Regions from separate parts of the Ideonella sp. sgz306126 genome, predicted to be linked through region 1. Evidence: predicted binding sites of a transcription regulator. Region 1 holds the regulator's gene; the other holds the start of a gene.
The links. Region 1 encodes FNR, which switches genes on or off when oxygen is low (the NO sensors DNR and NnrR bind a similar motif). Its sites were predicted from a motif close to TTGATNNNNATCAA; they were not measured.

Region 1 (15,413 bases):
ATCGGAGCGACCGACAGGCGCCAGGGGGAGCGAGCGGTGTTCATCGGGGAAGGAGCCATCATGTGCCTCGCACGACGCGCTTGGAACGGCGTTCCGGACGCTGGGCCTGCGCCGCTTCGGCCGCCGTCTGCCACGCGGCGAATTCCATCGGTGTCTCCAAGGTGATGCGCCCCATCGCCCCGGAGCGGAAATCGTTGAGGACGATCTCGGCCGCCTTTTGGAGATGAATGCGCCCGCCCGATTGCATCGCGCCACGCTGGCGGCCGATCGCTTCCAGCAAGGCTTCGGGCACCAGGGCCGCCGCGCCACTCACGCGGTAGCGGGCTTCGAGTCGGTCGGCAGCGTGGCGCTGCAGGGACTCCAGCAGTGCCAGAGCCACTTCTTCCTCGTCGTAGGCGTTCTTGCCCACCGCGCCGCTGGCGGCAAGGTGGTAGCCACCTTGCTCGACGCTGAGCTTGGGCCACAGCATGCCCGGGGTGTCGAACAGGATCACGTCGCTGGCCAGCGCAATGCGCTGTTCGTTCTTCGTGACGCCGGCCTCGTCGCCGGTCTTGGCCGACTTCTTGCCGACCAAGGTGTTGATCAGCGTCGATTTGCCGACGTTCGGAATGCCGCAGATCAGCACCCGCAGCGGCTTGGCCATGCCGCCACGCAGCGGGGCCAGGTCACGGCAGGCGACGACCAGTTTCTGAGCCGGGGCGGTTTCGCCGGCATCCAGCGCGAGTGCACGGGTTTCCGGCAAGGCATTGAAATGTGCCAGCCACAGGGCCGTGCTGGCCGGATCGGCCAGATCTTGCTTGTTGAGCAGCTTCAACGCCGGCTTGCCCTGGGTCAGCGACGCCAGCAAGGGGTTGGAACTGGACCCGGGCAAGCGCGCGTCCAGCAGTTCGATCACCACGTCGACGCCCTGCTTCATGCGCTCGGCAATCGCCTTGCGCGTGGCATGCATGTGGCCGGGAAACCATTGAACGGACATCGGGAAGGCGCGCTGCGCGGCAAGAACAGTCCGCCATTGTCGCCGCAGCGTGGGCTGGCACGCCTCGGACGCGTCTCAAAGGGGTGCGGCCTTCTTCGGGAACCGCGGAGGGGTTCAGGTCGCGCAATAGGCCGCGACGCGCATCCACACGTCGTGGCCCAAGGCCCAGGCCGATGCACCGGCCAACGCCGCGCCCGACAAGCGAATGATCAGCACGGTGGCCCGCCCGCCCCCGCCACGCCACCGCATCCACAACGCCGACCCGCCGGCCAGCGCGAAGGACGAGGCCACCGCAAAGGCAGCCATCACCGAGGCGCCTGCCCAGGGCCCATTGGCCAGGGCGGCGACCATCAAGGCCGACTGCAGCAGGCCGCACGGCCATGCGAACCAGACACTCCCGATGGCGGCAGCGCCGACGGGACCCCGCATGCGTTGCCAGCCGTTGCCATCCGGCGCACCCAGGTGACGGTCCGTGCGGCCCAAGCTCTCAAGCCACTCCGGTTGCCGACCCTTCCAGAGCAACCACAGGCCCAGGCCCAGGGCGGCCATGTGCGCCAGGACCCAGAGCGGGCGCAGAGCGGGACTCCACTGCCCGAGTCGCGCCAGCAGCGATACGCTGGAAGCCACCACCGCCCCCGCGGCGGCATAGCCCAGCACGCGCCCCAGATGAAAGGCCCAGGCAGCGAGAAGGGGGCGCGAGCGCCCGCAGGCGCGAACCGCCGCGGTGCTTGCGGTACCGCACATCGCCACGCAATGCACCGACCCGGCCAGCCCCATCAGCAGCGCGCTGAAGATCAGGGTGAAGTTCACCCTCAGATGATGCGCGAAAACCGCTCGCGAACGCGATCCGCCTGCAAATGCTTGTCAAAAACCATGGCGATGGCCCGCACGAAGAACCAGCCCTGCGCCGTGACCTGCACGGCGCCGGCGTCCAGCGTGACCAGACCCATCTCGACATAGGGCTTGAGTTGCTCAAGTTCGTTGCGGAAGTACTCGGGCACCTTGATCAGGTGGGCAAGTTCTATCGATTCGAACTCCAGGCGGCCCTGGCACATGATCGCCATGATGACGGCGCGTCGCAGCAGGTCGTCGCGGGTCAGCGCCAAGCCTCGCACGATCGCAAACTGCCCTTGCCGCAACGCGTCGTAATACTCCGGCAGGGTCTTGGCGTTCTGGCTGTACGTCGCCCCCATGCGGCCGATGGACGACACCCCCAGCCCGATCAGGTCGCAATCGGGTTGCGTGCTGTAGCCCTGGAAGTTCCGGTGCAGTCGCCCTTGGCGCTTGGCCGCCGCCAGCGAGTCGCCCTGCAGCGCGAAATGGTCCATGCCGATGTAGGTGTAGCCATGGGAGAGAAAACCGGCGATCGCCCCGGACAGCATCGCGATACGATGGTCCGGCGGGGGCAATTGACTCGCATCGATGCGGCGCTGCGGCTTGAAGCGCTGCGGCAGGTGTGCGTACGAATACAAGGCGATGCGATCGGGTCGGAGTTCGCTGATCTGCGCCACGGTGCGGGCGAAGGAGGTCGGGGTCTGCTTCGGCAAGCCGTAGATCAGGTCGGCATTGATCGACTCGAACCCCAGTTCGCGAGCCGCGTGCATCAGATCGCGGATGCTCTCGAAGGACTGGACCCGATGGACTGCCTTCTGGACTTCGGGATCGAAATCCTGCACCCCGAAGCTGATCCGGTTGAAGCCCATCTTCCGCAAAGCCGCCAAGCGCAACGGCGAAGCGGTGCGAGGATCCACCTCGATCGAGATCTCGGCACCGGGTGCGACGCGAAAGGCCTGTTGCAGCCGCTCCATCAGTCCGGACAACTCGGCATCGCTCAGAAACGTCGGTGTCCCGCCCCCGAAGTGAATTTGCGACACCACCTGCTGGTCGCCCAGCACCTTCTCGTGAAGCCCGATCTCGATGTCGAGCGCGCTCAGATACTCGGCGGCGCGGTCATGGTGTTTGGTAATGACCTTGTTGCAGGCGCAGTAATAGCAGACCGACTCACAGAACGGGATGTGGACATAGATCGACAGCGGCTGCTTGCCCCCGACCTGGGCGCCTTCGCTGCGCTGCGTCAGCGCGCGCTGGTAATCGCCCGCTGTGAAGGCCTCCACAAAGCGATCTGCGGTCGGGTAGGAGGTGTAGCGGGGCCCGGGAACGTCAAAACGCTCCAGCAAGTCTGTGGGCAACCCGATCGGTGGTGCGGAGGCAACAAGTTCCATGGCGCGATGGTGCCAAAGTGGGGGGGCTGAGCCTTGATGTGTCTCAAGGCAGCTGGCGTTTGCGTGCCGGGAAAGACCCTGCCTCGCACGTTGTTTGAATCCTGCGACGCCGCGTGCGTGGGGCTGCCGCAAACTTTCCCCTCAAGCGATAATCGTCATCATGACTGATTCGCTGCGTGTGAAGCCTGAGGCCTTCAAGGTGGCCTGTTCCAGTTGCAACCTGCGGGAGCTGTGCTTGCCCGTGGGCTTGGGCAGGAACGATTTGGACCGGCTGGATGATCTGGTCGCAACCCGCAAGACCGTCGCCAGAGGCGATACGCTGTTCCACTCGGGGGATCCGTTCCAATCGCTGTATGCGGTCCGGACCGGCTTCTTCAAGACCTGCGTGTCGTCGGAGGACGGACGCGATCAGGTCACCGGGTTTCAGATGGCAGGCGAATTGCTGGGCCTGGACGGCATCAGCAACGACCGGCATTCCTGCGATGCGGTAGCGCTGGAAGACTCTCAGGTCTGCGTTATCCCCTACAGCCAGTTGGAGGATTTGTCGCGTGAGTTCACCGACCTCCAGCACCAATTCCACAAGATCATGAGTCGCGAGATCGTGCGCGACCACGGCGTGATGCTGTTGTTGGGCAGCATGCGTGCCGAGGAGCGGCTGGCGGCGTTCTTGTTGAATCTCACGCAACGCCTAGAAGCGCGAGGCTTTTCGGCCTCTTCGTTGATTCTGAGGATGACCCGCGAAGAGATCGGCAGCTACCTCGGCTTGAAATTGGAAACCGTCAGCCGAACCTTCTCGAAGTTTCAGGAAGATGGCTTTCTCGAAGTCAAGCAGCGCCATATCCGCATCGTTGATCAGGCCGGACTGCAGCAACTGGTCAACGGCGCGAACTGCTGACACAGACCGGACTGGATTCTGGCAGTCCGTCCGGCCCTGGCGCCGGTATCGAAGGCAAGCGAGCAGCGCTTGCTAGAGTTGAGGGGCACGCTCCTCGAAGCTGTCGGGCGGACAGGTCACCAGCAATTGCGTCAACGCGCTCGCGGTCGAGATGATCAGCCAGAAGGCGAAGAACGCAAGCGTGTAGACGGCCGTTGAACTCCACTCGATCATGGCACCGCCGAACCATTGGAGCGTGTGCGGGTCGACGACGGAAAACACCAGCATTTCCATCACTCCGGCCATCAGGAACGATGGCCACAGAACGCACAGCAAGCGTATTCCGAAGCTCGATCTGCCGACTTTCATTCAAGTCCCCCTTCCATGTCCCTGCCCGCGATGGGGGAGACCTGCATTCAGTGCTTGGATACCACGGCGTGGTTGCGTGCAAGTTCCGCCGGGGTCTGCGAATCGGTTCCGGCCTTGATGGCCGATGGCGGGGGGCCCACATCGTCGTGCAACAGCACGGGGTCCTGGCCATGCCAGGCGACGTATCCGCTGATCAAGGCGGCGATGACCACCGAGAGCGGGCCGCTGATGACCATCCACACCATCCCATAAGTCCACCATGGGCGTTGACTCTCGATGGACTCGGATCTGCTGGCAACAGGGGAAACCTGGGTATTCGACATCGTGTCAATCTCCGATTCGTTCAGCGAGGTACCAGGAAGGTGGATTTCTCCGAGACCGTCGCAGGCGTGCCATCCGTCCCCGAGGCGAGGCGCTCGACATTGAAGTGGATCTCGTGCACCCCGGACCCAACCTGCTGGCTCGATTCAAAGGGAATGCGAACTTCCAGCGTGATCCAATGGGCTTCCGCGGGCCCGACCAGAATATCTGCACTGTTGGTACGGCCGTCATCTCCCGCCACCGTGATGCCAGGCAGCCCTGCAACGGACACCTGATAGTGCTGGGCCTTCTCGGCGTTGTTCATGATTTGCAACCGGTAGACATTTTCGATGTTTCCGGCGCCGACAATGCGTGCCAGCGAGGCGCGGTCCCTGACCACGTCGACGCGGAACGGGCTCCGCAGGGTGATGCTGACCGCAAAGGCGGTGCAGATCAGCAGCAGGATGGCCGTGTACACCAAGACGCGAGGACGCAACACACGATGAAGCATCTGCTGCTTGTCGAAATGCTGCGCAAGGCCGTTCTGGGTGGCATAACGCACCAAGCCCCGCTGATAACCCATCTTGTCCATGATGCCGTCGCAGACATCAATGCAGGCGGCACAGCCGATGCACTCGTACTGGAGCCCCTTGCGAATGTCGATGCCGGTGGGGCAGACCTGCACGCACAGGCCGCAATCCACACAGGAGCCCAGATTCAATTTCGCCGGGTCGGCCTTCTTGGACCGGGCGCCGCGAGGTTCGCCCCGCTCAGTGTCGTAGCTGATGATCAGGGTGTCCTTGTCGAACATGACGCTTTGGAAGCGCGCATACGGACACATGTATTTGCAGACCTGCTCGCGCATGTAGCCTGCGTTGCCGTAGGTCGCAAAGCCATAGAACAGCACCCAGAACCATTCCCAAGGGCCAAAGCTGAGCGTGACCGCCTCGGCGGCGAGTTGCTTGATCGGCGTGTAATAGCCCACCAGCGTGAAGCCCGTCCACAGGCCGAAGAGGATCCAGCTGGCTTGCTTACCGCCCTTTCGCCACAGCTTGTTGGCAGTCCAGGGGCCTTCGTCAAGCTTCATGCGCTGAGGGCGGTCTCCCTCGAACTTGCGCTCGATCCACATGTAGATCTCGGTGTAGACCGTCTGCGGGCAGGCAAAGCCACACCACAGTCGCCCCGCCACGGCCGTGAACAAGAACAAGCCGTAGGCCGAGATCATCAGCAGCGCTGACAAATAGATCAGGTCTTGCGGATACAAGACCAACCCGAAAATATAGAAGCGCCTTGAAATCAGGTCGAACAACACCGCCTGCCGACCATTCCAAGTCAGCCAAGGGACGCTGTAAAACAAAACCTGGGTGAACCAGACCAGCGCCCAGCGCCATTTGGCGAACACGCCCGATACCGCACGGGCGTAAATCTTCTTCTGCTTCTGATAGAGCGATACCAGCGCCTCAACGCTGTCGTCGTCCGGAGGAGATTGGTGGATCGGAGTCGACTGAATAGGGGCGGGGGTATCGCTCATGCTGCCAATTTACCTTACTGAGCGGCGACCTTTGTGCTGTGGGACAAATTCCAGACGTAGGCGACCAGCACCTTCAATTGTTCCGGCGTGAACCGAGCACCTTGAGGCGGCATCACGTTGGTTTTGCCATTGTTGACCATCGCCGTGATGGCATCTTCGCCGAAGCCATGCAACCAGATGTTGTCGGTCAGGTTGGGGGCACCGATCGCATGATTGCCCTTGCCGTCGGCGCCATGGCAGGCCGCGCAGGCTGCAAACTTGGGCTTGCCCAATTCCGCCGCGACCGAACTGTGCGCCGCGCCCGACAAGCTCAACACGTAGTTGGCCACGTTGTGCACGTCATCCGCCGTCCCGACCGCCGGCGCCATCACCGGCATGACACCCGTGCGCCCATTGAGAATGGTGGTCTCGATATAGGCCGGGCTGCCATCGCCACCGAGCCAGTCGTTGTCGGTCAGGTTGGGGAAGCCCTTGCTGCCGCGGGCATCCGATCCATGGCATTGCGCGCAGGTATTGACGAACAGACGCTCACCGATGGCCATGGCCTGCGGGTTCTTGGCCAACTGCTCGGCGGTCAGATTTGCAAATCCGGCATACACCGGCGCCATCGCCGCGCGGGCCTTGTCTTGTTCGGCTTGCCATTGACCATCCTCGCTCCACTTCAGGACCCCAGGGTTGCTTCCCAGGCCCGGGAACAGGAACAGATAGACGGCGGAAAAGACCACGGTCAGCACGAACAACCCCATCCACCAGCGTGGCAACGGGTTGTTCATCTCCCTCAGGTCTTCATCCCAGACGTGGCCAGTGCTGTTGTCGGTGGCCACCACATGCTGGCGACTCCCGAAGATCAGCAAGGCCAGGCAGGCGATCAGGCCCACGATGACAACGGTGGCCACGAAGATGGACCAGCCGCTGTTGAAAAAGTCACTCATGTCGTTCTCCAGTCGGTCGGGAGCAGATCCGGTCCGCTCCCGTACACATCACTTCCGTTCGGAAAGCTCCACAGACTGCTCGTCATCGAGGAATGGCAGCTGGGCCGCTTCATCGAAGGCCGCCTTGCGATGGGCCGCCCAAGTCCACCCGATCAGGCCGATGAACATCATCAGCGAAACCAGGGTGATCAGGCTGCGCGCCACGTTGATGTCGAAATCCATGGCCAGCCTCGTTTCTTACTTGCGGGCGGTGCCCAGCACCTGGAGGTAAGCGATCAACGCATCCAGTTCGGTCTTGCCCTTGAGTTGCTCCGGCGCATCCGCGATCTCCTGATCCGTGTACGGCACGCCCACCTTGCGCAACGCGCGCATCTTGGGCTGGATGTCGTCCGGGTTCAGCTTGGCGTCCTTGAGCCACGGAAAGGCCGGCATGTTCGATTCCGGAACCAGATCACGAGGGTTGTTCAAGTGAATGCGGTGCCACTCATCGCTGTAGCGACCGCCCACCCGCGCCAGATCAGGACCGGTTCGCTTGCTCCCCCACTGGAACGGGTGGTCATAGACCGACTCTCCCGCCACCGAATAGGCTCCGTACCGCAAGGTCTCGGCGCGGAAAGGACGAATCATCTGGGAGTGGCAGGTGTAGCAGCCTTCCCGGGTGTAGATGTCGCGGCCCGTCTGCTGCAAGGCGGTGTAAGGCTTCCAGCCAGGAATGGGCTCGGTCGTCGAGTGCTGGAAGAACAGCGGCACGATTTCGACGATGCCACCGATGGCGACGGTGATCAAGATCAGCACGATCATCAGAAAGTTGCTGGTCTCGATCCGTTCGTGACCGCGAGGGGCGTGTTGTTGTGTAGCCATTTTTCTACTCCTCGTCCTGACTCAGGCGTGTGCCAGGGCCGTGGGAATCGGCACCGGCGTGATGCGGCCATTGGCCATGGTCTTGGCGACGTTCCAGGCCATGATCAGCATGCCGGTCAGGTAGAGGATCCCCCCCAACACGCGGATAACGTAGAACGGGTAGGTCGCCTTGACGCTTTCGACGAAGCTGTAGACCAGCGTGCCGTCAGGATTGACCGCGCGCCACATCAAGCCCTGCATCACGCCGGCAATCCACATCGATGCGATGTACAGCACGATGCCGATGGTGGCGATCCAGAAATGCAATTCGATGGCCCGGATGCTGTACATGCTCTTGCGACCGAACATCCGCGGAATCAGGTGATAAAGCGCACCGATCGTGACCATGCCCACCCAACCCAGCGCGCCGGAGTGAACGTGACCCACCGTCCAGTCGGTGTAGTGCGACAGCGCGTTCACCGTCTTGATGGCCATCATCGGGCCTTCGAAGGTCGACATGCCGTAGAACGACAACGACACGATCAGGAACTTCAGGATCGGGTCGTCACGCAGTTTGTGCCACGCACCCGACAGCGTCATGATGCCGTTGATCATGCCGCCCCAGCTCGGCGCCAGCAGCACCAGCGAGAAGATCATGCCCACCGATTGCACCCAATCCGGCAGCGCGGTGTAGTGCAGGTGATGGGGACCGGCCCACATGTAGGTGAAGATCAGCGCCCAAAAGTGGACGATCGACAGGCGATACGAATACACCGGGCGCTCGGCCTGCTTGGGGATGTAGTAGTACATGATCCCCAGGAAGCCGGCCGTCAGGAAGAAGCCCACTGCGTTGTGGCCGTACCACCACTGCACCATGGCGTCCTGGACGCCCGCGTAGGCGGAGTAGCTCTTCCACAGCGTGACCGGAATTTCAGCGCTATTGACGATGTGCAGCAACGCCACGGCGATGATGAAGGCGCCGAAGAACCAGTTGGCCACGTAGATGTGGCGCACCTTGCGGATCCCGATCGTGCCGAAGAACACCACCGCGTAGGCCACCCAAACAATAGCGATCAGGATGTCGATCGGCCACTCGAGCTCAGCGTATTCCTTGGCGGTGTTGATCCCCAGCGGCAGCGTGATGACGGCCGAAATGATGACCAAGTTCCAGCCGAGGAAGGTGAACCACGCCAGCTTGGGCAGGAACAACGCCGTCTGGCAGGTGCGCTGCACGACGTGATAGCTGGTGGCAAAAAGTGCCGAGCCCCCGAACGCGAAGATCACCGCGTTGGTGTGCAAAGGCCGCAGACGGCTGTAGGTGATGTACGGAATGCCCATGTTGAGCTCGGGCCAGGCCAGCTCAGACGCAATCCATACCCCCACCAGCATCCCGACGATGCCGTACACCACAGCGGCAATGGCAAACCATCGCACCACGGCATCTGTATAAACCGGCTGTTGGGCCGGCACGGAACTTGTTGCCATCGAAGGCCTCCTCTTCTTAAGACTCGGAAACACTAATCACGCGATTGTTTTTGAACTGGCAACGCCTTCGCTTGATCGGCGTCAACCGGTTCCGGATCCTGTTGCAGGATTCGCTCACCCTCTCGTTCCAGGTCGTCGAACTGACCCCGGTGCAGGGCCCACCCAAAAACCGCGATGATGGTCAATACCAACACGGCGGACAGCGGAATCAGCAGATAAAGAATGTCCATGATGGCCGTCAGCGCGACAGTCGAAGTGAATTGCCGACGACGATCAACGAGCTGAGCGCCATCCCCAGTCCGGCAGCCCAGGGCGGCAGGTGACCGGTCAATGCCAGCGGAATACACGCGCTGTTGTAGGCGGCAGCCCAGATGAAGTTCTGCCGGATGACGCGCAGCGTCCGGCGCGACAGCTGACGCGCCAACACGATGTCGCCGAGGCGGTTCGACGCAATCACCGCGTCGGCATGGACCCGCGAAACCAAGGCGCCCTGCCCCATCGCGAACGACACGTCGGCACGGGCCAGCACCGGCGCATCGTTCACGCCGTCGCCCACCATGCCCACCACATCGCCGCGCGCCTGCGCGGTCGCCAGCGCCGCCAACTTATCCTGAGGCAGGGCGTCGCCAACGGCGTCCGGGATCCCGATGCGCTGACCCAGACGGGTGACCCGCCTCGCCGCATCGCCGGACACCAAACCCAGGGACAAGCCCTCGTCGCGAAGCGCCCTGATCGCCTCCTGGGCGCCTTCCCGAAGGCGTTCCTGCAAGCCGAATTGCAGCAGAACCTGACCGCGAGGCCCGAAACAGACCTCGGCCTCGTCCGCATCGCCGGCAGGTCCCTCCAGACCATCGCGGACCCAGGCCGCCGAGCCCAGTCGCCAGACCCGTCCGTCTGCATCCTGCCCCTGCAGACCCCGCCCTGCGAGTTCCTGCACCTGATGCCATGCTGGCGCCTCGATGCCTTGCGAGTCGGGCGGTGCCGCCGCAACCAGCGCCTGCGACAGCGGGTGGGTGGACCACCGCGCCAAGGCCAACGCCGCCCGGATATCCGCCCGCTGGGGTTCCCCGCCATCGATGCCCCGAGTAGACACCCAGGCCAAACGGTCTTCCGTCAACGTTCCCGTCTTGTCCAGCAACAGACGGTTCATCCGGGCCATGGCCTCCAACGCATCCAGGCGCTGGAGCACCACGCCGCGCCGCGCCAGCGCGGCCGTCGCGGCCACCAGGGCCGAAGGCACGGCCAGCGACAGCGCGCACGGGCAGGTGACAATCAGGACCGACACCGCGACCCAGACCGCCCGCGACGGATCGATCACCGACCACGCGGCAGCGGCCCCGGCCGCCAGCACCAGCACGGCCCAGAGAAACGGGCCCGCCCAGGCATCGGCGCGCCTTGCCATCGCAGGGCGCTGGCTCAAGGCATCCCGCATCAGCGCCACGATGGCCTCGTAGCGGGTGTCGGCCCCGACGCGCAGCACGCGCATCACCACCGGATCTCCCAGGTTGATACTGCCCCCCACCAACTCGTCGCCGACCTGGCGCAACACCGGCCGCGACTCGCCCGTCAGCAAGGATTCATCGACGCGCGTACTCCCTTGCACCAAGGTTCCATCGGCGGGGAACGAGGCTCCGAGAGCCACGGCGACCCGATCCCCCGCCCTGAGGCGCTGAACGCTCACCACCTCCACCGAACCGCCATCCGACAGCCGCCGTGCCGTCTCGGGCATGCCCGCCAGGCTCTTTTCCAAAGCCTCGGCCGCCCGGTGGCGTGCGGCCATTTCGAGAAAGCGCCCTGCCAGCAGGAAGCTGATGAACATGGTGAACGAGTCGAAATAGACCTCGCTGCCAAACAGGCTGTTCGGCGCGAACGTGGCGCCGGAACTGGCGATGAAGGTCACGCCCAGGCCCAGGGCGACCGGAACGTCCATGCCGATGCGACGACTCCGCACGCTGTGCCAGGCATTTCGGAAAATCGTGCTTGCCGAGAAGATCAGCACGGGCAGCGAGACCAGCCAACTGCCCCAGTTCAACAATTGGCGCAGATCCGGCGCCAATTCGGCGCCTGAGGTGACGTAGCTGGGCGTTGCGAACATCATCACCTGCATGGCGCAGAAGCTGGCGACGAACAGACGCCACAGCGCCGTTCGACGCTCCTTGCGGCGCATTTCCCGAGCGGGTGCGGCGGCGTCGGGGACGGCGTCGTAGCCCGCGGATCGCACGGCTCGTACCAGCGCAGAGGCCGACGTCCTCGCCGGGTCCCAGCGCACGCGTGCACGCTGGCCAGCCGCATTGACCTGGGCCTCCAGCACGCCGTCCACGCCGCACAGGGCCGACTCGATCAAGCCGGCACAGGCGGCGCAGTACATGCCGGACACCAGGAAGGCCGATTCGCCCTGTCGCTGCCCCCCGGCGACTCCAGGAACCGGGTGAACGATTGCTGCGCCACCGGATCGTCAAGAACGTCCAGTTCCGCCCCGCCGGCGATGGCGGGGGCAGCGGAAACGGCGGAGGAAGCGTTCATCAGGCGGGCAAGACAACCTTGTCGACCGCCAAAGGGGCCGCGACGTTCGATAATCTAGCGTCACCCCGGTGCAACGTCATGACATTTATCAAGAATCAACCCTGTTTCCAATGGCTGGGCGCGATCCTGGCCCTTCTGTGCACAGTCCATGCTGCCCAGGCTCAGACGGAGCCGCAGCATTTGCCGACGATCACACTCTCGGCGGGCTTCTACAACATCACGGCCGAGGTCGCGACGACGGAAACGGAGCGGGAAATCGGGCTGATGTTCCGCCGACAGATGCCGGCTCAGAACGGCATGTTGTTCGTGTTCGAGGCGCCCGCCACGCAATGCTTCTGGATGAAGAACACCTTGATTCCCTTGTCCGCGGCCTTCATCGACGAACAGGGCACCGTCGTGAACATCGAGGACATGGCGCCGCAGACAGAAACCGGACATTGTTCGGCACGCCCGGTTCGATTCGTGCTGGAAATGAATCAGGGCTGGTTTGCCAAACGCGGCATGAAGGCCGGCTTCAAACTCTCGGGCGCGCCGTTTCGCTGAAAAAATAAAGGCCGGCATGGCCGGCCTTTTCAATGCCGCGCAAAAACGCAATCAGGCGAAATTGGCCTCGGCAAAACGCCAGTTGACCAACGAGTTCAGGAAGGTTTCGACAAACCGCGGACGCAGATTGCGGTGGTCGATGTAATAGGCATGTTCCCAGACGTCGATGGTCAGCAAGGCCTTGTCGGCGGTGGTCAAGGGCGTCCCTGCCGCGCCCATGTTGACGATGTCGACGCTGCCATCCGCCTTCTTCACGAGCCAAGTCCAGCCCGAGCCAAAGTTGCCCACCGCGCTCTTGGTGAACGCGTCCTTGAATGCCGCATAGGAACCCCACTTCGCCTGAATGGCCGACGCCAGGGCACCACTGGGCTCACCACCGCCGTCCTTCTTCAGGCAATTCCAGAAAAAGGTGTGGTTCCAGATCTGCGCCGCGTTGTTATAGATACCGCCGCTCGATTTGCGGACAATATCTTCCAGCGACAACTCGGCGAATTCCGTGCCGCCGATCAGGTTGTTCAGGTTGGTGACGTAAGCGTTGTGGTGCTTGCCATGGTGGTATTCCAGCGTCTCGCGGCTCATGTGGGGCGCGAGATCGTCCAGGCCGAAGGGCAGCGCAGGCAGCGTGTGGGTCATGCAGGTTCCTTTCGAGGTGAGATCAGCAAAGCATTCGATCGGCCTGGGGCCGAGCTTGCCGAGCTATTGTAGGCACCGGGTCATTCACCCAGTGCGGTCATGGGCGCCCTGGTCCTGCCCGGCTCCGCTGTGGGCCGGCCGCTTCAAACGGGTCGCGGAGATCGTGGCGTCGGCCTCCGAATCCGCCCAGACCGCGCGCACGGCCTGCCCGACGGCCAGCGACCGAGCCGACACCACAGGCTGGCCGTCCGAGGTCTCGACCCATGCATAGCCGCGCGCCAGCACCCGCCGTGGATCCAAGGCCTCCAGCCGGCGTTGTTGCCCCAGGACCAGTGCGCGCTGACGCTCCAGGCTCGCGTGAGCCCATTGCTTCAAGCGCATGCCCTGGTGCTGCTGGCTCTGAGCGGCCAGGCGCAGGGCTTGCCACAGCGCCGCCTGATGCCGCTCGCGCAGCGACGCCAAGCGTGCCGACTGGGTTCCGACCAGGTGGGCCGGCCGTTGCAGGTGCAGGCTCAGCAGGTCGAGCCGCTGCACGGCGCCCTCCAGGCGTCGGGTCACGGTCCGCCGCATCACACCGAATCGCTCCTGAAGCGCGAGCCACAAGGCCTCTCGCGCTGGCGCCACCAACTCGGCCGCCGCCGTCGGGGTGGCGGCGCGCAAGTCGGCCGCCAGATCGGCCAAGGTCACGTCCGTCTCATGGCCGACACCGCACACCACCGGTAGCGACGAAGCGGCCACCGCCCGCACCACGCGTTCGTCGTTGAATGCCCACAAATCCTCCAACGAGCCGCCGCCACGGCACAGGATCAGCACGTCCGCCCGGGGCGCCTGCTGGGCCGCCGCCAGCGCCGCCACCAGCGCTGCCGGCGCCTCGGCGCCTTGCACCGCACTGGGGTAGAACTGCACGGCCACGTGCGGCGCCCGGCGTTGCAAGGCGGTCAGCACGTCATGGAGCGCCGCCCCGGCTGCCGAGGTGATCACGCCGATGCAGCCCGGGTAGGCGGGAAGCGCCCGCTTGCGCGACGCGTCGAACAAGCCCTGGGATTCCAGTCGGGCACGCAGTCGCAGAAACTCCTCGTACAGGCTGCCAACGCCCACCGTCTGCAGCGCTTCCACCACCATCTGCAACTCGCCGCGGGACTCGTAGACCGCCAACCGGCCCCTCAACTCGACCTGCTGCCCGTCCCTCGGCAGGAAGGTCAGCATCTGGGCCGCGCGGCGGAACATCGCGCAGCGCAGCGCCGCACCGGTCTGAGCATCCTTCAGCGTGAAATAGCAGTGGCCGCTGGCTGCCCGGGTGAAGCCGGACAACTCGCCGCGCACGGTGACCGCCGCAAAGCGCGCCGCCAAGGCGTCCGTGACGGCCAGCAGCAATCCCGCGACAGTCCAGACCTGTGCCGCAACCGCCAGCGGCCCGTCGCGCCGAGCCGCGCCGGGGCCGTCATCCGCCATGGCCGCTCACAGATGCCCACATCGAGGCCACCGTCCACAGGCACAAACCCGGAGCTGTCACCAAATCGAAATGATGTGACATGTCGTTGATTTCATTTACTTTTTTGCCGCTGTTTTTTTCATCACCGTAAGCCGGGCCGCGCCAATGCACGCTTTGCGGGGCTTCAGGGCCGGGTTGCCCACAAAGTTTTCCACAGCCTTTGTGGATCGCGATGCCGTGACACAGACCCGCCATCGCTTCGGTCCATAATCGCGCGTCCCACGCATCCGGCCAAAGGCCAGAGGATTCTTTGCTGTCGATCATACAAGCCGCCGGTTGGCCGATCTGGCCCCTGATCCTGTGCTCCGTTGCCGCCCTGGCCCTGGTTTTCGAGCGACTCACGGCGCTGCGCCGAGCCCGGGTCGCTCCCGATGGCCTTGTCGACGAAGTGATTGCCGTCAGCCGCCAAGGCCTTCCTTCGGCCGATACCTTGGCCAAGTTGGCCGGTAACTCGATGCTCGGAGCGGTGCTGGCATCGGGTTTGAAGCTGGTCTCGCTGGACCCGCGGTGTCCCGAGCCGATGTTGCGCCAAGCGTTCGAGAGTGCCGGGCGCAGCGCCGCACACCGACTCGAGCGCTACTTGAACGCGATCGCGACCATCGCGTCTGCGGCGCCGCTGCTGGGTCTGCTGGGCACGGTGATCGGCATGATCGAGATCTTCGGCTCGCAAAGCACCGGCAGCGTGGCCAATCC
Region 2 (15,413 bases), on a different contig from region 1:
AGGGCGAGTCCGCGCAGGCCGCGCGAGCCGGCGACCCAGCGTCCCTGGGCGTCCAGCACGACGACCTGCCGGCCGCCGAGGGCGGCGTTGTCGAGCAGGCGGCTGATCTGCGCCGGGTTGAACGCCAGGCGCAGCTGGGCGCCGGCGGTGCCGGCCGGGGCATCGCCGGCGCCCAGGTCGGTGTCGATCCAGATCGGCAGTCGATCGTTCAAGGTACCCGATGGCGGCAGGTAGAGCCGGGCCTGGCCGCCGGGCAGGCGGGCGATCGCCGACAGCTGGCGCGGGTCGTCGGCGGGCACGCGTTGGCCGATGTCGCTGGCCATCGAGCTGGCCAGCACGACGCCGTCCGTGCTGCGGCATTGCAGGCGCTGGTAGACGTCGCCGTAGCCGTCGGCCAGCCCGACCAGGTAGGAGGTCACCCGCTTGTCGACGTCGCCGAAGCGAAGATCCTGCATCAGCTCGGAGCGGCTCCAGACCAGCACGTTCTGGAAGCGCTCGAACAGCATCGTGTCGATGTCGGCCTGCAGGCTCTGCGCCTGCACGTTCAGCCCCTGGGCGATCTTGGCCTCCATCGCCGAGCGGGTGCGGCTGAAGCTGAGCCAGGACAGCACCACGCTGGGCAGGATGCCCAGCAGCAGAAAGGCCAGCAGCAGGGTTCGCCTGAGGGTCAACGCCATCCGCTCCGAGACCGTCCCCGGGCCGGCCGCAGCGCCGCCCGGGACCGTGCGCGCGACCACGCCGACAGGGCACGGAGATTGCGGTGCCGGCCATTGTGGACAATCACCGCTCCGTGCCTCACGCCATGAACCTCCTCCCCCCCGTCCGCGGGCGACGCCGCGACCGAGCGCTGACGACGATCTGGCGAGGCTGGCTGCATGGGCTCGGATTGTGCGCGCTGCTGGGCGCACCGCTGCTCGCCCGGGCCGACGCGGTGGAGGCGCCGGTGGCCGAGGAACTGCCCGCCGCGCCGCCGGCCGGCCGGGTGTTCGGCCCGGGCGTCCACCTGGCCGGATACGGCACGCTGCAGTTGCTGGTGCCGCAGTCCGGCGGCGCGGGCGTGGCGGCGGGTTCGGCGTCCAGCGACCCCCAGTTCAGCGACCGCAGCCGGCTCAACCTGAGCCACCTCAGCGCGATCCTGTGGTGGGAGCCCAGCGCGACCTGGAAGCTGCTGGGCGAAGTCGACGCCGAGGACGCGGCCCAACTGCCCTCGCACGTCGACAGCCAGGACGGCGCCGCCTCCGCGGCCTTCGTCTCGCTGGAGCGCCTGTACGCCGATTACCGGGCCAGCGACGCGCTGACGCTGCGGGTGGGCAAGTTCCTGACGCCGATCGGGCGCTGGAACCAGGAACACTCCGACCCGCTGACCTGGACCACGCTGCGGCCGCTGATTTCCGATTCGGCCTTCCCCACCAACGCCACCGGGGCGATGGCTTTCGGCAGCCTGCCGGTGGGCAATCACTGGGTCGACTACCAGCTCTGGGCCTCGCAGGGCAGCGGCTGGCGCGCCAGCCCGCGCGAGGATCCGTTCCGGCGCGCGCTCGGGCTGCGCCTGGCGACCGCGCTGACGCCGGCCCTGCAGGTCGGCGCCTCGCTGAGCGACTTCGTGCAACGCGACGACAGCACCGACAGCTTCCGGCTGGCCGGCATCGACCTGGTCTGGAGTTCGCACGGCACCGAGCTCAGCACCGAAGCGATCGCGCGGCGCAGCGCCACCGGCCAGCCGGGCGCCACCGAGCACGGCGGCTTCGTCCAGGCGGTCTTCCCGCTGACGCTGCGCTGGTTCGCGGTGACGCGGATCGAGACCTACAAGCGCGCCGACGACGCCTTGAGCAGCCGCTCGGCACTGCTCGGCGTGGTCTACCGCAGCGGGCGGCATTGGGTGGCCAAGGCCGAATGGGTGCGGTCGAACGCATCGGCCGAAGGGCTGCCGCAAGGCCTGTTGACCTCGGTGACGCTGCTGTTCTGAGCGGATGCCCGGCGTGCTTCGATCCGCTGCCAACCCGCTGTCGACCGCGCGGCGTCGCCTGGCCCTGGCGCTGTGGCTGGCGCTCTCGGTGCCGGCGGTGCGGGCCGGTCCGCCCGAGCCGCCGATCGCGGTGGTCGTCGCTCCCTCGTCGTCGCTGGCCTTGCCGCTGTCGCGCTCCCTGGTCTATGCCATCTACGCGCGCAAGCGGCTGCTGTGGCCGGACCGCAGCCGGGTGCTGCCGGTGAACTTGCCGGCGTCGCACCCGTTGCGGCGCAACTTCTCGATGTGGCTGTTCAAGCGCAGTCCCGAAGACCTGCAGGATTACTGGAACGACGAATACTTCCACGGCGTGCTGCCGCCGCCGGTGCTGGCCTCGGAGGAGGCGGTGCTGCGTTTCGTGGCGGCGACGCCGGGGGCGGTCGGCTACGTGTCGGCCTGCTCGGTCGATCCGCGCGTCGACGTGGCCGCGCTGATCGCCAGTCCGGACGGCACCGCACCCTGCCCGCATTGAGGCCGGGCGCCGTGTGCGCAAGTCTCGTCGGCTTGCGCAGCGCTCTCTGCAAGTTCTTGCGCACTGGGGCGTCGACCGACGCCGGCGCGGGCGTCGCGACGGGGCGGCCGATCGACCGCTTCGCCCTTGGCCACGCCCGGCGGACCGGCGCGGCGGCCCGCGCCGCGGACGGGTTGGCCCGCCGATTGCGTTGAAGCCTCGGCAGGCACCTCGCGATCCCCGCGCAGGACTTGTTCACCGCCCCGCCGGGCGCTGTCCGTTGTCGTCTTGTCGCCGCCGCCCACGCTGCGGGGCGTTCGTCGCGGAACAGCGTTACCGGGGTTCATGGAGGTATCGCCATGTTGATGCGAGGAACCCCGATCACGATTCGCTATGGCGACCGGATCTTCGGTGGCTTCTACGCCACGCAGTCGGACATGCTGACGGTCTGGAACCGCGACTTCGGCAGCCGCAGCGTCCAGCTGGAGGGACGCATCGCCACCGACGTGGCGCGCGGCCTGTTGCTGGAACTCGTGCAGGGCTGCAGCGTCGACGTCCTGCGCCGCACCATGCGGGCGGCCTGAGCGCGGGGTCGCCGCCGGCACAGGGGCCGGCGACCCGCGGCGACCCCCGCGGTTCGGGCCACGGCGGCGGTGCCCGCCACCTCGCGCAGGCGCGCGGGCCGGCAATGTACGAAAATGCGCCGCTGCCCAGCGGCTCGCCCGCCGATCCCGCTCGCCCGCAAGACCCGGTGCTGCTCGCGCGAGCAGGCCCTCCCCGGGGGCAGTCCACGCCTCTTCACCAGCAGTTTGAAAAGAGTTCGACCTTGGAAAGCTCCCGCCCGATCACGCCGCCAGACCTCTCGACGGCGGCCTTTCCTGCGCCAGCCGGCTCGCCGTGGCGGTTCCTGGCGCGCGTGCTGCCGGCCTCCTTTGCCTGGCGGGTCGTGCTGGGGCTGGCGGCGTTCGCCGCCGTCTGGCTCGGCGAGCTGAGCCTGGTCAGCCTGACGCCGCCGATGGACAACGTCGAGCAGCTGACCTGGGTGCGCTCCTTGCAGTGGGGCTACTACAAGCACCCGCCGCTGCCCACCTGGCTGCTGTGGCCGGTGGTGCACGAACTGGGCTTGCGCGCCAGCAGCAGCTACCTGATGGGGGCCTTGCTGACCCTGGCGTCGATGGGCGTGTTCGCCGGCCTGCTGTTCCGCCTGCGCGGCCGCACCTTCGCCAGCGTCGCGCTGCTGGCGGGGCTGTGCATCACCTACTACAACGGCCGCCTGCATTTCTACAACCACAACACGGTGCTGATGCTGTTCGTCACGACCAGCGCGGTGGCCTGCTGGCAGGCCTTTCGCACCCGCAGCCTGGGGTGGTGGGCCGCACTGGGCCTGAGCCTGGGCCTGGGCGGCATCAGCAAGTACCAGATCGCCGTCACCGGGGTGTGCGTCGCGGTCGTCTGGTGGCAGCAGCGCGGCTGGGCGGACCGGGTGCATCGCACCGGCGCCTGGCTGGCCACGCTGGTCGCGCTGCTGGTGATGACGCCGCACCTGGTCTGGCTGGTAAACCACGATTTCGGGCCGATCCACTATGCGATGAACTCGTCGCTGGCCGCCGACATGTCGGTGCGCAAGCGGGTGTCCGACGTGCTCTGGTGGCTGGTCGACCAGGGCTTCAACCGCCTGCTGCCGGCCTGGCTGCTGCTGGCCTTCGCGATCGCCTCGCCGGGCTCCGGCGCCGCGGCGCAGGACGGCGAACCGCCCGCTTCGGCAAGGCCTGCGGCGATCGATCTGGACCGCGCGCTGCTGTGGTCCTTCGGTTTCGTGCCGCTGCTGTTCATGGCCGGGATGGGGCTGGTCTTCGGATCCGACCTGCAGGCGCAATGGGGCACGGCCTTCGTGCACTTCACCGTGCCGGCGGTGATGGAGCTGTGGGCCTGGCGCCGCGGCGGCCGGCTGAGTTTGCATGTGCCGCGGGCGCTCAAGGCCTTCGTGGTCCTGCAGGGCTTGTTGCTGGCCATCAACCTGGCGACCTCGCCCAAGGCGCCGGCCGGCCTGCAAAGCCCCCACTGGAGCCGTTTCCCGTCGGCACGCCTCGCCCACGATCTGAGCCGGCCGGTGCGGCGGGCTCTGGGGGGCCCGGTGCGGGTGATCGATGGGCCGGGCGCGGTGGCCGGCGCCCTGTCGCTGCGCATGCACGAGCATCCGCTGGTGCTGATCGACGGCGACGCCACGATCAGCCCGTGGGTGAGCGACTCCGCCCGTCTGCACTGCGCCCGCCTGGTGCTGCGCGACAACCCGCCGGCGTCGGCCGAGGGCTGGCAGCCGGCCGGCGCGGATTTCCCCGGCCTGGTCTGGCGTGTCCAGCCGGCGCTCGATCCGAGCCGGCCCTGCGCGCGTTAGCCCGTGGCCTTGACGCGAGGGTGAGCGCTCGCGCGGCCGGCGCACCGCCTCCCGGCGGCGCGCCGCAGGCTCAACCGCCCCAGCCGAACGGCGAGTGGCGGCTCGATACCCGGTTGTCGCCGGTGAAGAACACCGAGCCGGTGCCGATCGACGGGTACACGTAGTACCAGACGGTGCGGCCGTCGACGGTGAAGATCTTCGACGGCTTGCCCAGCAGGGTCGAGACCTCGCTGGCCGGCATCGCCGCGGCGATCTTCGCCCAGTTGAGCCGCAGCAGCGCCTCGGGGCCGAGGTCGGCCGGGGTCGCGCCTGGTTGCAGCGCGGCCAGTGGGGCGGCCACCGGCGCCGGTTGGGCGGCCAGTGGCACCGTCACCGGCGCGGCCGGCATCGCCGCCGGCAGGGCGTTCGGTTTCGGCACCGCAGGGGCAGCCGCGGCGGCTGCCGCGGCCGGCGGCGAGGTGCCCTCCAGCCGTTCGACCCGTGCGTTCAGCTGCAACACCATGGTCTGGAGCGCCTGGACCTCGCTTTGCAGCGTGGCGACGTCGGGTTCGCCGGCCCAGGCGGCCTGCGTGCCGAGCAGCGCCAGCGACGCGATCAGCGGCAGGACCCGGCCTGGGCGGGTCACCCTGCGGGTCAGATCGGCACGTGGCATGTCATGCACCCCGGCCGGTCACTTCGCCGCCGCGTAGCTGGCCACCGCCTGCATCTGCTCGGTGCTCAGCGTGCGGGCCACGTTCAGCATGATGGGCGCGTTGGCGCGCACGCCGGACTGGAAGCCCTGCAGTTGCGCCACCAGATACTCGACATGCTGGCCGCTCAGGCGCGGGAACGCCGCCGCCCCTTCGGCATTGGCGCCATGGCAGCTGGCGCAGGCCGGCACGCTCTGCGCCGGGATGCCCTGGGTGTAGATCTTCTCGCCCTCGGCCATCAGCGCCGGCGTGCCGGCCTTCTCCTTGACGGCCGGCTGCTTGGCGTAGTACTCGGCCAGGCCGTTGATCGAATCGTCGCTCAGCTGCGAGGCCATGCCCCACATGTAGGCCTGCGCGTTCGGGTCGCCGCGGACATGGCCGCGGAAGGCGTCGAGCTGCAGCACGATGTAGGCGGCCTGCTGTCCCGCGAGGCGCGGGAACACCGGCGACACGCTGCGGCCTTCCGGGCCGTGGCAGGCCGAGCAGACGCCGGCAGCCAGCGCTTGAGGGGTCTGCTGCGCGAACGCCAGCCCCGAGGTGGCGCCCAGCAGGGCGGTCAGTGCGAATGCGGTGATCTTCTTCATGGTGGCCTGCTCAGAAGTTAATCCAGCCCAGGAGGTACACGGTGTTGTTGTCGCTGGCGTTGCGGCCCATGCCGTCGTAGTTGCTGCCGCCGCCGTTGAACTTGCTGTACGCGGTGTACTGCAGCGCGAACTTGGTGTTCTCGTAAGGCACCCAGTCGAACTCGGCGCTCCAGCCGCGGCTGTCGGGCGAGCCGTTGGCGTAGCCGCCGACCGGGACGCCGGTGGGATAGAGGGTGGCGTCGGTCGTGCCGGTGGTCGAGAAGTAGCCCAGCGCGCCACCGTAGCGGCGTTGGTAGTAGTAGCTGGTGCCGACGCGCAGCGTCTTCAGGCTGTTGGTCGGGTTGGCGGAGCCGCCGGCCGCGTAGGTGGCGTCCAGCGTCTGGTTTTCCTTGATGTAGGTGGCGGTCACCGACACCAGGTTCTCGTCGCCGATGTACTGGTATTGCGAGTCGATCGCCCAGTCGCGGTAGTGGTTGGTCGGGCCGGACAGGGCGTTGCCGCCGCCCGGGAACATGTTGACGTCCACGCCGTAGGCGCCCACCTCCCAGGAGTTGCGGTCCCACTGGCGCTCGTAGGCCAGGCGCCAGTACGGGGCCATGCCATGGACCACGTTGGTGCTGGTGCTGTCGATCTGCGCCGCCGCCGGGGCCGAGCGGTAGGCACCGACCTCGCCGAAGACCACGTCGTTCCACGAACCGTAGACGCTCAGGCCCGCGACGCCGGCGCCTGCCAGGCCGCCGTCGATCATGGTCGAGACGCCCGGCGTCGGCGCGGTGGCGCTGCGCTGGTCGAACGGCGACTGCCAGGCCGGGGTGGTGTTCCACAGGTCCTGCACGGTCGGGTTGTTGTTGGCGCTGACGCCCCACAGGAAGGTGTCGCTGGCCGGGCGGGCATAGCGGATGTCGGTGTTGTCCCAGCCGAAGGTGCCCGCGGTGCCGTCATAGGTCATCTGCACGAAGGCGCCGAAGTTCGGCGCGATGCGTCCGGCATAGAACAGGCTGGCCTGCTGGGGGAACAGCACCTGGCCGTTTTGTGCCAGCGCGTCGGCCGGCACCGAGCCCACGCCTTGCTGCGAGTCCGGCAGCTTGGCCTTGGTGCTGGTGTACGAGGCCTGCAGCATGAACGACAGCGGCGGCACCTGGTTGAGCACCAGGGTCTGGTCCTTGTTGGCGCTCATGCCGCTGACCTGCGGCAGGTTGTCGATGGTGTAGGCGTGCATCTTGAAGCGGCGCCCGAACGGCGTCAGCTCCGGGAACACGGTGTGGCAGGCCTCGCAGGCCATGCCGGTCTGGCGTGCGAAGCTGGGCACGGCCTGGGCGCTGCCGGGCGCCAGCAGCAGGGCGCCGCTGGCCGCGGCCATGGTGGCGAGGAATGTCCTCAGTTTGCTGGGTCTCATGACGATCTCCTGTTCAGCCTGGGTGGGATGTCGGGGCCTGGGTGGATCCCATGCCATCAATGATCGGAAGGCGTTCCGTCGGAGGCTTCATGCCCCGTTCGGCCGTGCGGTCCGCGTCGGCCGCGGGAACGAGTTCCCACGACGTGGTGGCGGTCGGCTTCAGAGGGGGGCACATCGATCGGTTCTCTGGCGGCAGGACGCCATGAGACGCTTTCAGGGTCGCGCGAAGGTTGACAGATGTCAACCTGGACGCATTGCGGACACCGACCTGCATTTGCATCGATATTTGTGCCCTGCACACCACAGAGGGTAAAGATTTATGTCTGTCAGGCTGACAAAAACGCTCGCCTTTACCCCGTGGTCCAGGCGCCACGACCCTCCCGGCACCCCGATCGGCGGCGGCGCCGCACCGGGCACGCCGGGTGGCCCGCCGGCCCACCGGCCGCGATCGGCGCGAGACTGATCGCTATCAAGCCGCCGCGGCCGGTCCGGACAGCGCGGCGGCGGACCCGGTCCTCGCGGCCCCGCGCCTCGGCTTCGCCGCCCGCCTCGGCTAGGGTTCGCCTAAGTGTGCGCGGGGATACTGGATGCTCCTCGCCTCATCCGCCGGCCCACCGGGGCCTGCCACGGCGACCTGATGGAATGGACGACCGATGAACAAGCGCACCGACCTGGCCCTGAGCAAGGTCCCCGAAGTCACTCTGGTGTTCTGGCTGATCAAGATCGCCGCCACCACCCTGGGCGAGACCGGCGGCGACGCCGTGTCGATGTCGATGAACCTCGGCTACCTGGTGGCCACCGCCATCTTCGCCGCCGTCTTCGCCGTGGCGGTGGCCGCGCAGATCCGGGCCCAGGGCTTCCACCCGCTGCTGTACTGGACGACCATCATCGCCACCACCACGGTCGGCACGACGCTGGCCGACTTCGCCGATCGCTCGCTGGGCATCGGCTACGCGGGCGGCGCCTCGCTGCTGCTGGGCTTGCTGCTGGCCTCGCTGTTCGTCTGGCACCGCACGATGGGCACCGTGTCGGTGACGTCGATCCGCACGCCCCGGGCCGAGATGTTCTACTGGACGACGATCATGTTCTCGCAGACCCTGGGCACCGCGCTGGGCGACTGGACGGCCGATTCGGAAGGCCTGGGCTACCGCGGCGGCATGCTCGTGTTTGGCGTGCTGCTGGCGCTGCTGGTCGCGGCCTACCTGTGGACCCGGCTGTCCCGCACTGCGCTGTTCTGGGCCGCCTTCATCCTGACCCGCCCGCTGGGCGCCGTGGTCGGCGATTTCCTCGACAAGCCGGTGGCGGCCGGCGGCCTGGCACTGAGCCGCTACACCGCGTCGGCGGTGCTGCTGGGCTTCATGCTGCTCAGCCTGACGCTCTTCAGGCACCGCGCGGCCGAGCGGGCGCACTGAGCGCCGCGGCGCCAACGCCATGCGGGTGCTGCTGGTCGAAGACGACGCGATGATCGGCGAGGCCGTCCAGGCTGCGCTGCGCGACGCCTCGTATGCCGTGGACTGGGTGCGCAACGGCCAGACGGCGCTGGACACGTTCGCGACCCAGTCCTACGACCTGGTGCTGCTGGACCTGGGCCTGCCCGGCCGGGACGGACTGGACGTGCTCAAGCGCCTGCGCGGCCAGGGCAGCCCGGTGCCGCTGCTGATCCTCACCGCCCGCGACGGGCTGGAGGATCGCATCCGGGGCCTGGACGGCGGCGCCGACGACTACGTCCTCAAACCCTTCGCGATGAGCGAGCTGCTGGCCCGGATGCGCGCGGTCGAGCGCCGCAAGGGCGGCGCGGCGGCGCCGTTGCTGGGCAATGGCGAACTGCTGCTCGATCCGGCGACCCGCGAGGCACGCTGCGGCGACGCGGCGGCGGTGCGCCTGTCGAACCGCGAATTCGCGCTGCTGCGGGCCTTGCTGCAGCGGCCCGGGGCGATCCTCTCGCGGGCCGAACTCGAAGAGCGCATCTACGGCTGGGGCGAGGAGGTCGAGAGCAACGCCGTGGAGTTCCTGATCCACGCGCTGCGCAAGAAGCTGGGCAGCCAGGCGATCCGCAACGTGCGAGGCGTGGGATGGATGGTTTCCAAGAGCGCCTGAAGCATTCGCTGCGGCTGCGGCTGTCGCTGGAGCTGCTGCTGGCCATTGTCGCGGTGGCCGTGGCGGCCGGCGCGCTGGCGTTCCTGAATGCGCTGCAGGAGGCCAACGAACTGCAGGACGACGTGCTGCGCCAGGTGGCCGCGCTGTTCGACCGGCAGCACCTGCCCGCGCCGCGCCCGGCCGACGCCCCCGACGCGTCCGCCGGGGACGTCGATTTCCCGGTCGCCGTGCAGATGCTGCCGTCGGCGGGGCAGCCCGCGGCGGCGGCGGCCGGCACGATGGCCTGGAGCGTCCCGTTGGTCGAGGGCCTGCAGACCGCGCCGGCGGGCGCGCGCCGCTACCGCGTGCTGGTGCGCACGCTCGCCACCGGCCAGCGCCTGGCCGTGGCGCAGGACACCGCGGTGCGCGACGAGGCCGCCCGGGCCGGCGCGCTGCGCACCGTGCTGCCCTTCCTGGTGCTGGTGCCGCTGCTGCTGCTGCTGGTGGCCCGGCTGGTGAGGTCGAGCTTCCGCCCGATCGCCGATCTGTCGGCCGAACTCGACCAGCGCAGCGAGTTGGGCCTGCATCCGATCGCGCCGCAGCCGCTGCCGCTCGAAGTGCGCCCGTTTGTGGTCGCGCTGAACCGCTTGCTGGCGCGGCTGGCGCAGTCGATCGAAACGCAGCAGCGCTTCGTCGCCGACGCGGCGCACGAACTGCGCTCGCCCCTGACTGCGCTGTCGCTGCAGGCGGAGCGCCTGGCCGACAGCGAGCTGCCGGCGGAGGCGGCCGAGCGTCTGGCCCGTCTGCGCGAAGGCTTGGCGCGCAATCGCCTGCTGCTCGAGCAACTGCTGGCACTGGCCCGTGCCCAGTCGGCCGCCGCGTCGCCTCCGGCGGATCGGGTGAGCGTGCAGGCGGTGATCCGCCGCGTGCTCGAAGACCTGATGCCGCTCGCCCAGGCCAAGGGCATCGACCTGGGGGTCACCGGTCAGGACGACGTGCGGTTGAGCGCCAGCGAGATCGACTTGTTCACGCTGCTGCGCAACGGCATCGACAACGCCGTCCGCTACACGCCTGCCGGCGGCCGGGTCGATGTCGCGCTGGAACTGCGGGACGGCGCCGCGCTGCTGCACATCGACGACAGCGGCCCGGGCATTCCTCAGCACGAGCGCGAGCGGGTGTTCGACGCCTTCTACCGCGTGCTCGGCAATGGCCAGCCGGGCTCCGGCCTGGGTCTGTCCATCGTCAAGACGCTGGTGGAACGCCTGGGCGGCGAGGTGCGGCTGGCATCCGCGCCGCCGCCGCTCGACGGGCTGCGCCTGAGCCTGCGGCTGCCGCTGCCGCCGGAGCGGGTTGACGCTGCGTCACCCGCGATCGGCTGATCCCCCGGAGTAATGCCGCGAGCCCCCGGGGGCTTGCGCGCTTACCGGGGACCGCCTTGCGGCAGTTCCGGTAGGACGTGCACGTGCTGGGCCGAGACCGCCTGCAAGGCGTCGGGCTTCAACCCCAGGGCCCGCAGCAGCGTGGGAGCGACCTGCACCGTGCTCACCGCCCGGCTCACCTGGGCCGGGCCGCTGAACGCCACCGGGTTCGACAGCAGCAGCGCGACATGGCGGTCGTCGTCCGAGAAGCCGCCGTGCTCGGCGCGCTTGTCGTCGCCGGCCTCGACGTAGATCACGCCGGCGCGCGGCACCACCACCAGGTCCGGCTGCCGGCGCGGCAACCCGCGGCCGCCGAAGGCGCGCGCCAGGCTCGGACCCCAGAGCACCCGGTCGATGCCCAGTTCGGCGGCGTGGCGGGTCAAGGCCGCGGCCACGTCGCGCGGCTTCGCGGGGTGGGTCGGGTCCAGCCAGACCAATGCGGCGGTGTCGGTGGTCAGCTGGGCCGGCGCCGCGCCGGCGGTCTGCGCGATCACGCGCTGCAAGCCGGCCTGGTCGATGCGGCGCAAGCGGGACGGATCGATCGGGCCGTTGCCGTGCTTGGCGCTCAGCACCACCAGGGTCGAATCGGCCAGGCCGTGCTGCCGCAGCGCCTGCATCAGGTCGCCCAGCAGCGCGTCGGTGTCGGCGAGCGCCTTGTCCAGCGCCGGGCCGGGGCGGCCGGCGGCGTCGAGGTAGCCGCCGCGCTTCTGCCCCACGCTGACGGCCTGCAGGTTCATCCCGAACAGCGCCGGCACCGGTTCGTCGCGGCTGCCGGCGTGGTCCTTGCCGGCGATCCAGTTCAGCACCGCCTGGGCCTTGTCGCGGTCGTAGGCCGCGGTGCGCTCGACCGACGCCGTGATCTTGTCGGCGCCCGGGTCGCTCGCGCCGCGGAAGTTGTCGCCGATCTCGGGCGTGTACAAGTCATCGATACCGTGACCCGACGGACCCTGGACCAGGTCGTAGGCGGGGTGTTTGTCGGCCCAGGCGGTGCGTCCGCCGGCGGCGTGCACCACGTCGAAGACGGTGTTGACCTGCAGGTACTGGTGCGGCGCGACCGGCGCGCAGCCATGAGCCGGATCCAGCGGCAGCTGGTGCGGGTCGAGCACCGCCGCCCCCTTGGGCGCGCCGGGCAGGTCCAGCGACTCGTCGTAGCGCACGACGCTGCCGTGGGAGCGGCAGTCGCTGCCGGGGGGCGACAGCGTGCGGTCGTAGGTGACGTCGTAGTAGACGCCGGTGGCCGAGGGCGTGCCGCCGGTGGTCAACGCGAGCAGGCCCGGAAACGAATCGGCCGGCGCCGGCGTGCGGGCCTGGGTGTAGGTGATGCCATGGGCCGCCAGCGTGGCGAACGTGGAAGCCGGATGGCTGGCGACGTAGCGTTGCAGGTCCTGCGCGTGCAGGCCGTCGACGCTGATCAGCATCACATGCTGGAAGCGCGGTGCCGGGGCCGGCGCGGCCACGGCGGTGGCGCTGGCGAGCGTGGCGACGGCGAAGGCCGCCAGCGCGAGCCGGCGGGGCCGCTGGCGACGGGAGAAGCGGTTGGTCATGGGATGGGGCGGGCAGGGCGCCCGGGTGAGCGACAGCGTGCTGCGCCGACCGACCGCGGAGTGGTCTGGTCGGCGCAGCACCGGAGTGCGCGCCAAGGCGCGCGCGGGATCAGAACGGGACCGAGAAGTTCAGCGTCACGCCGCGGCCCGGCAGCGAGAAGAACAGCGGCACGTTGTTGGCGGTGTAGGCCGCCAGCGCGTTCAGGTCGCGATGATCGAAGACGTTGTTGACCTGCACGCCGATCTTGGTGCCGGCCGGCACGCGCAAGCCATGCGGCACGGTGTAGTTGACGCTCAGGTTGGTGACGTTGTTGGCCGCGAAGTTGTAGATGCCCACCGGCGCACCCGAGGCGTCGGCATGGATGTCGCCATAGCGCGAGCCCACCACCTTGGTCACCGCCGAGGCGTACCACGGCCCGTCGTTGAAGATCAGGCCCAGCGTGGCGGTCGTCTTGGGCACGCCCGGCAGTTGCAGGCCGTTGGCGGTCTGCTTGGCCTGGTTGTAGGCCGCGTTGCCGTACAGGCTGAAGCCGGCGCCGACGTAGTAGGTGACCTCGGCCTCGGCACCGCGGTAGCGCGTGCCGCCCAGGTTGTAGAACTCCTTGACCCCGCCCACGGTGCGCGAGGCGATCTGGTTGTCGAAGTTGATCGCGTACAGGTCACCCGAGACCGTCATGGTGTGCGACTTCCAGGTGCTGCCGACCTGGAAGTTGTCGGTGCTCTCGGGCGTCGCGCCCTGGTCGGTCACCTGCGGGTTGGCGACGTAGAACAGGTTCAGGTTCGGCGCCAGGAAGCCCTTGGCGGCCTGCACGTAGGCGCTCCATTCCGGGTTGACCATGTAATGCAGGTCGATGCTGGGCAGCGCCTTGGACCAGCTGTGCGAATAGTTCAGCGGCAGCCCGGTCTTCTGGTTGACCGCGGCGTCGATCGTGCGGCGGAAGTCGGCGTACTTCAGACCCGGCGTCACGGTCAGCTGCGGCGCCGCGTGCCACGCGAAGGCGACATAGGGCTGGACGGACAGCAGCGTGTCGTGCATCAGGCGGTCGGTCGCGGCGGCGGCGTTCGCGGCGTTGAAGCCGCCGCCGTTGGTCCAGTCGATCTCGTACTGGAAGCGGTCGTTGGTCTGGTCGTCGACCCACACGCCATAGTTCAGCGTGCCAGCGGCCAGGTCCTGCGACAGGCGCAGCGTGTCGCCGACCGAGCGGTAGTTCATCATCATGCGCTGGCCGGGCACGTTCAGGCCGCTGTTGACCGTGCCGTTGGTGGTGCCTGCGCCGGCGGGGAAGGTGCCGTCGCCGGTCGAGCCGGCCGGGCCGTTGCCCGTGCCGTAGGCCAGGTTGCCGCCGTTCGGGTCCAGGCCGTTGTAGCCGCGGTGGTAGTAGGCGTAGGTGTAGAGCTTGTTGTCGATGCGGACCGCGCCCAGCTGCGTCTTCAGGCCGGCATAGGCCATGTTGGACGAGATGTCGTCGTAGTTGTAGCCGCTGTAGGCCTGGCTTTGCGGGTCGCTGCTCAGGCCATAGTTGCTGCCGAACTGCTGCATCTGGCCCGGCAGCGTGCTGGTGACGGGCTGGCCGTCGGCCTGCACGGCGACGTAGGGGTAGGAGGTGGCGCCGAACGAGTAGTGCTGGTTCAGCACGTTCTTCATCGCCACCAGGGTCAAGGTCGATGCCTCGCCCACCGGCTTCACGGCCTTGATGAACAGGTTCTCGCGCCGCAGGCCGGCGCCGGTGAGGTAGCCGTCGGTCTTGACCTGGCGGTAGTCGATGAAGGCTTGCAGGCCGCCGTAGTCCTTGAGCGTGCCGGTGTCGAATTCCGTGCCCAGCAGGCGCGTGCCGAAGCTGCCGATCGAGCCGTAGAGCGTGGTGCCTGCGGTGGCCAGCGGATCTTTCGATTCCACCGCCACGGTGCCGCCGAAGGTCGCGGTGCCGATCGTCGTGGCGTCGCCCGGGCCGCGGTCGACCACGATGCGGCCCAGGTCCTGCGGCATGAAGTACGAGGTGGAGTGGTGCGTGAAGTCGTTCGAGTCGCCCCAGGGGATGCCGTCGAAGGTCACGTTGTACTGGCCGTCCTGGAAGCCGCGGATCGTCGGGCCGCCCTGCGATTCCATCAGGCCCGGGCCGTTCGGGTCGACGCTGACGACGCTAGGCGAGATCGCGATCAGGTCGGTGTAGCTGGAGGTCGGCGCGGCGATGTTCTCGATCACGTGCTGGCTGAGCACCGACTGCGGCTGCGTCGACAGCAGCGAGCCTTGCGTGATCGCCTGCTCGGGCGCGCTGTGCTGCAGCGCCTTGAGCTTGTCGGCGTCGCTCTGGTTGCCCACCACGTTGATCACCTGCACCGCCGCGTCGACGGTCTGTGCATGGGCGGCCGGCCAGCCGATGGCCAGCGCGCACAGCAGCGCCTGGTTCACGGCCGTGAGGGGATGGGTCCTGAGGTGGAGAGGGATGCGCATGGTGGCCTTTTGTTTGTGAGCAAATGAAAAAAGGCGATTGAATGCAGCCGCCGTGACGTGGCCGTGACACCGGCGCGCCTTTGCGCGGGCGAAACGCAGGCGTTGCTTTCGTGCTTCAGCGCGATCCGGCGCTCACGCCGTGGTTGGCGTGGCAGGCAGCCGCATCAGGGCCTGGCCCGCGCGCAGCCGTGCACCGGGCGCCACGCCCTCGGCCAGCACGAAGCCCTTGGGGGCGAAGACGATGATCGTCGAGCCGTGCTGGAACCAGCCCAGTTCCTGCCCCTTGGCCACCGCGGCGTCGCAGGGCAGTTCGTGCGGTCCCGGGTAGCGGCCGTGCAGCAGCAGGTCGAGAAAGTGCAGGCGCAGGCTGGCCACCAGCACCGCGGCCACCGGCACCAGCGCG

Region 2: a site for FNR is predicted at 7,751-7,764, ahead of AC0N04_RS05000 (cytochrome C). Genes of this name have one in related genera too.

What each region holds. Positions count from the first base shown of each region.
Region 1 covers NZ_JBVYWP010000004.1:401,760-417,172, forward strand. Annotated here, with positions in the region: gene dusA (tRNA dihydrouridine(20/20a) synthase DusA) at 1-44, opposite strand, end outside; gene ylqF (ribosome biogenesis GTPase YlqF) at 59-976, opposite strand; gene AC0N04_RS14265 (sulfite exporter TauE/SafE family protein) at 1,091-1,786, opposite strand; gene hemN (oxygen-independent coproporphyrinogen III oxidase) at 1,789-3,198, opposite strand; gene fnr (fumarate/nitrate reduction transcriptional regulator Fnr) at 3,359-4,093, shown strand; gene AC0N04_RS14280 (hypothetical protein) at 4,166-4,408, opposite strand; gene AC0N04_RS14285 (nitrogen fixation protein FixH) at 4,489-4,764, opposite strand; gene ccoG (cytochrome c oxidase accessory protein CcoG) at 4,785-6,272, opposite strand; gene ccoP (cytochrome-c oxidase, cbb3-type subunit III) at 6,287-7,204, opposite strand; gene AC0N04_RS14300 (cbb3-type cytochrome oxidase subunit 3) at 7,253-7,426, opposite strand; gene ccoO (cytochrome-c oxidase, cbb3-type subunit II) at 7,442-8,065, opposite strand; gene ccoN (cytochrome-c oxidase, cbb3-type subunit I) at 8,087-9,529, opposite strand; partial or broken gene ccoS (cbb3-type cytochrome oxidase assembly protein CcoS) at 9,625-9,759, opposite strand; gene AC0N04_RS14320 (heavy metal translocating P-type ATPase) at 9,768-11,897, opposite strand; gene AC0N04_RS14325 (DUF192 domain-containing protein) at 12,131-12,595, shown strand; gene AC0N04_RS14330 (Fe-Mn family superoxide dismutase) at 12,647-13,228, opposite strand; gene xseA (exodeoxyribonuclease VII large subunit) at 13,313-14,680, opposite strand; gene AC0N04_RS14340 (hypothetical protein) at 14,670-14,984, opposite strand; gene AC0N04_RS14345 (MotA/TolQ/ExbB proton channel family protein) at 14,971-15,413, shown strand, end outside.
Region 2 covers NZ_JBVYWP010000002.1:125,488-140,900, reverse strand. Annotated here, with positions in the region: gene AC0N04_RS05035 (ATP-binding protein) at 1-677, opposite strand, end outside; gene AC0N04_RS05030 (hypothetical protein) at 803-1,966, shown strand; gene AC0N04_RS05025 (hypothetical protein) at 1,980-2,477, shown strand; gene AC0N04_RS05020 (hypothetical protein) at 2,816-3,040, shown strand; gene AC0N04_RS05015 (ArnT family glycosyltransferase) at 3,283-4,851, shown strand; gene AC0N04_RS05010 (hypothetical protein) at 4,922-5,503, opposite strand; gene AC0N04_RS05005 (c-type cytochrome) at 5,522-6,124, opposite strand; gene AC0N04_RS05000 (cytochrome C) at 6,135-7,520, opposite strand; gene AC0N04_RS04995 (COG4705 family protein) at 8,174-8,932, shown strand; gene AC0N04_RS04990 (response regulator transcription factor) at 8,952-9,617, shown strand; gene AC0N04_RS04985 (sensor histidine kinase) at 9,593-10,975, shown strand; gene AC0N04_RS04980 (alkaline phosphatase family protein) at 11,017-12,558, opposite strand; gene AC0N04_RS04975 (TonB-dependent receptor) at 12,668-15,010, opposite strand; gene asd (archaetidylserine decarboxylase) at 15,143-15,413, opposite strand, start outside.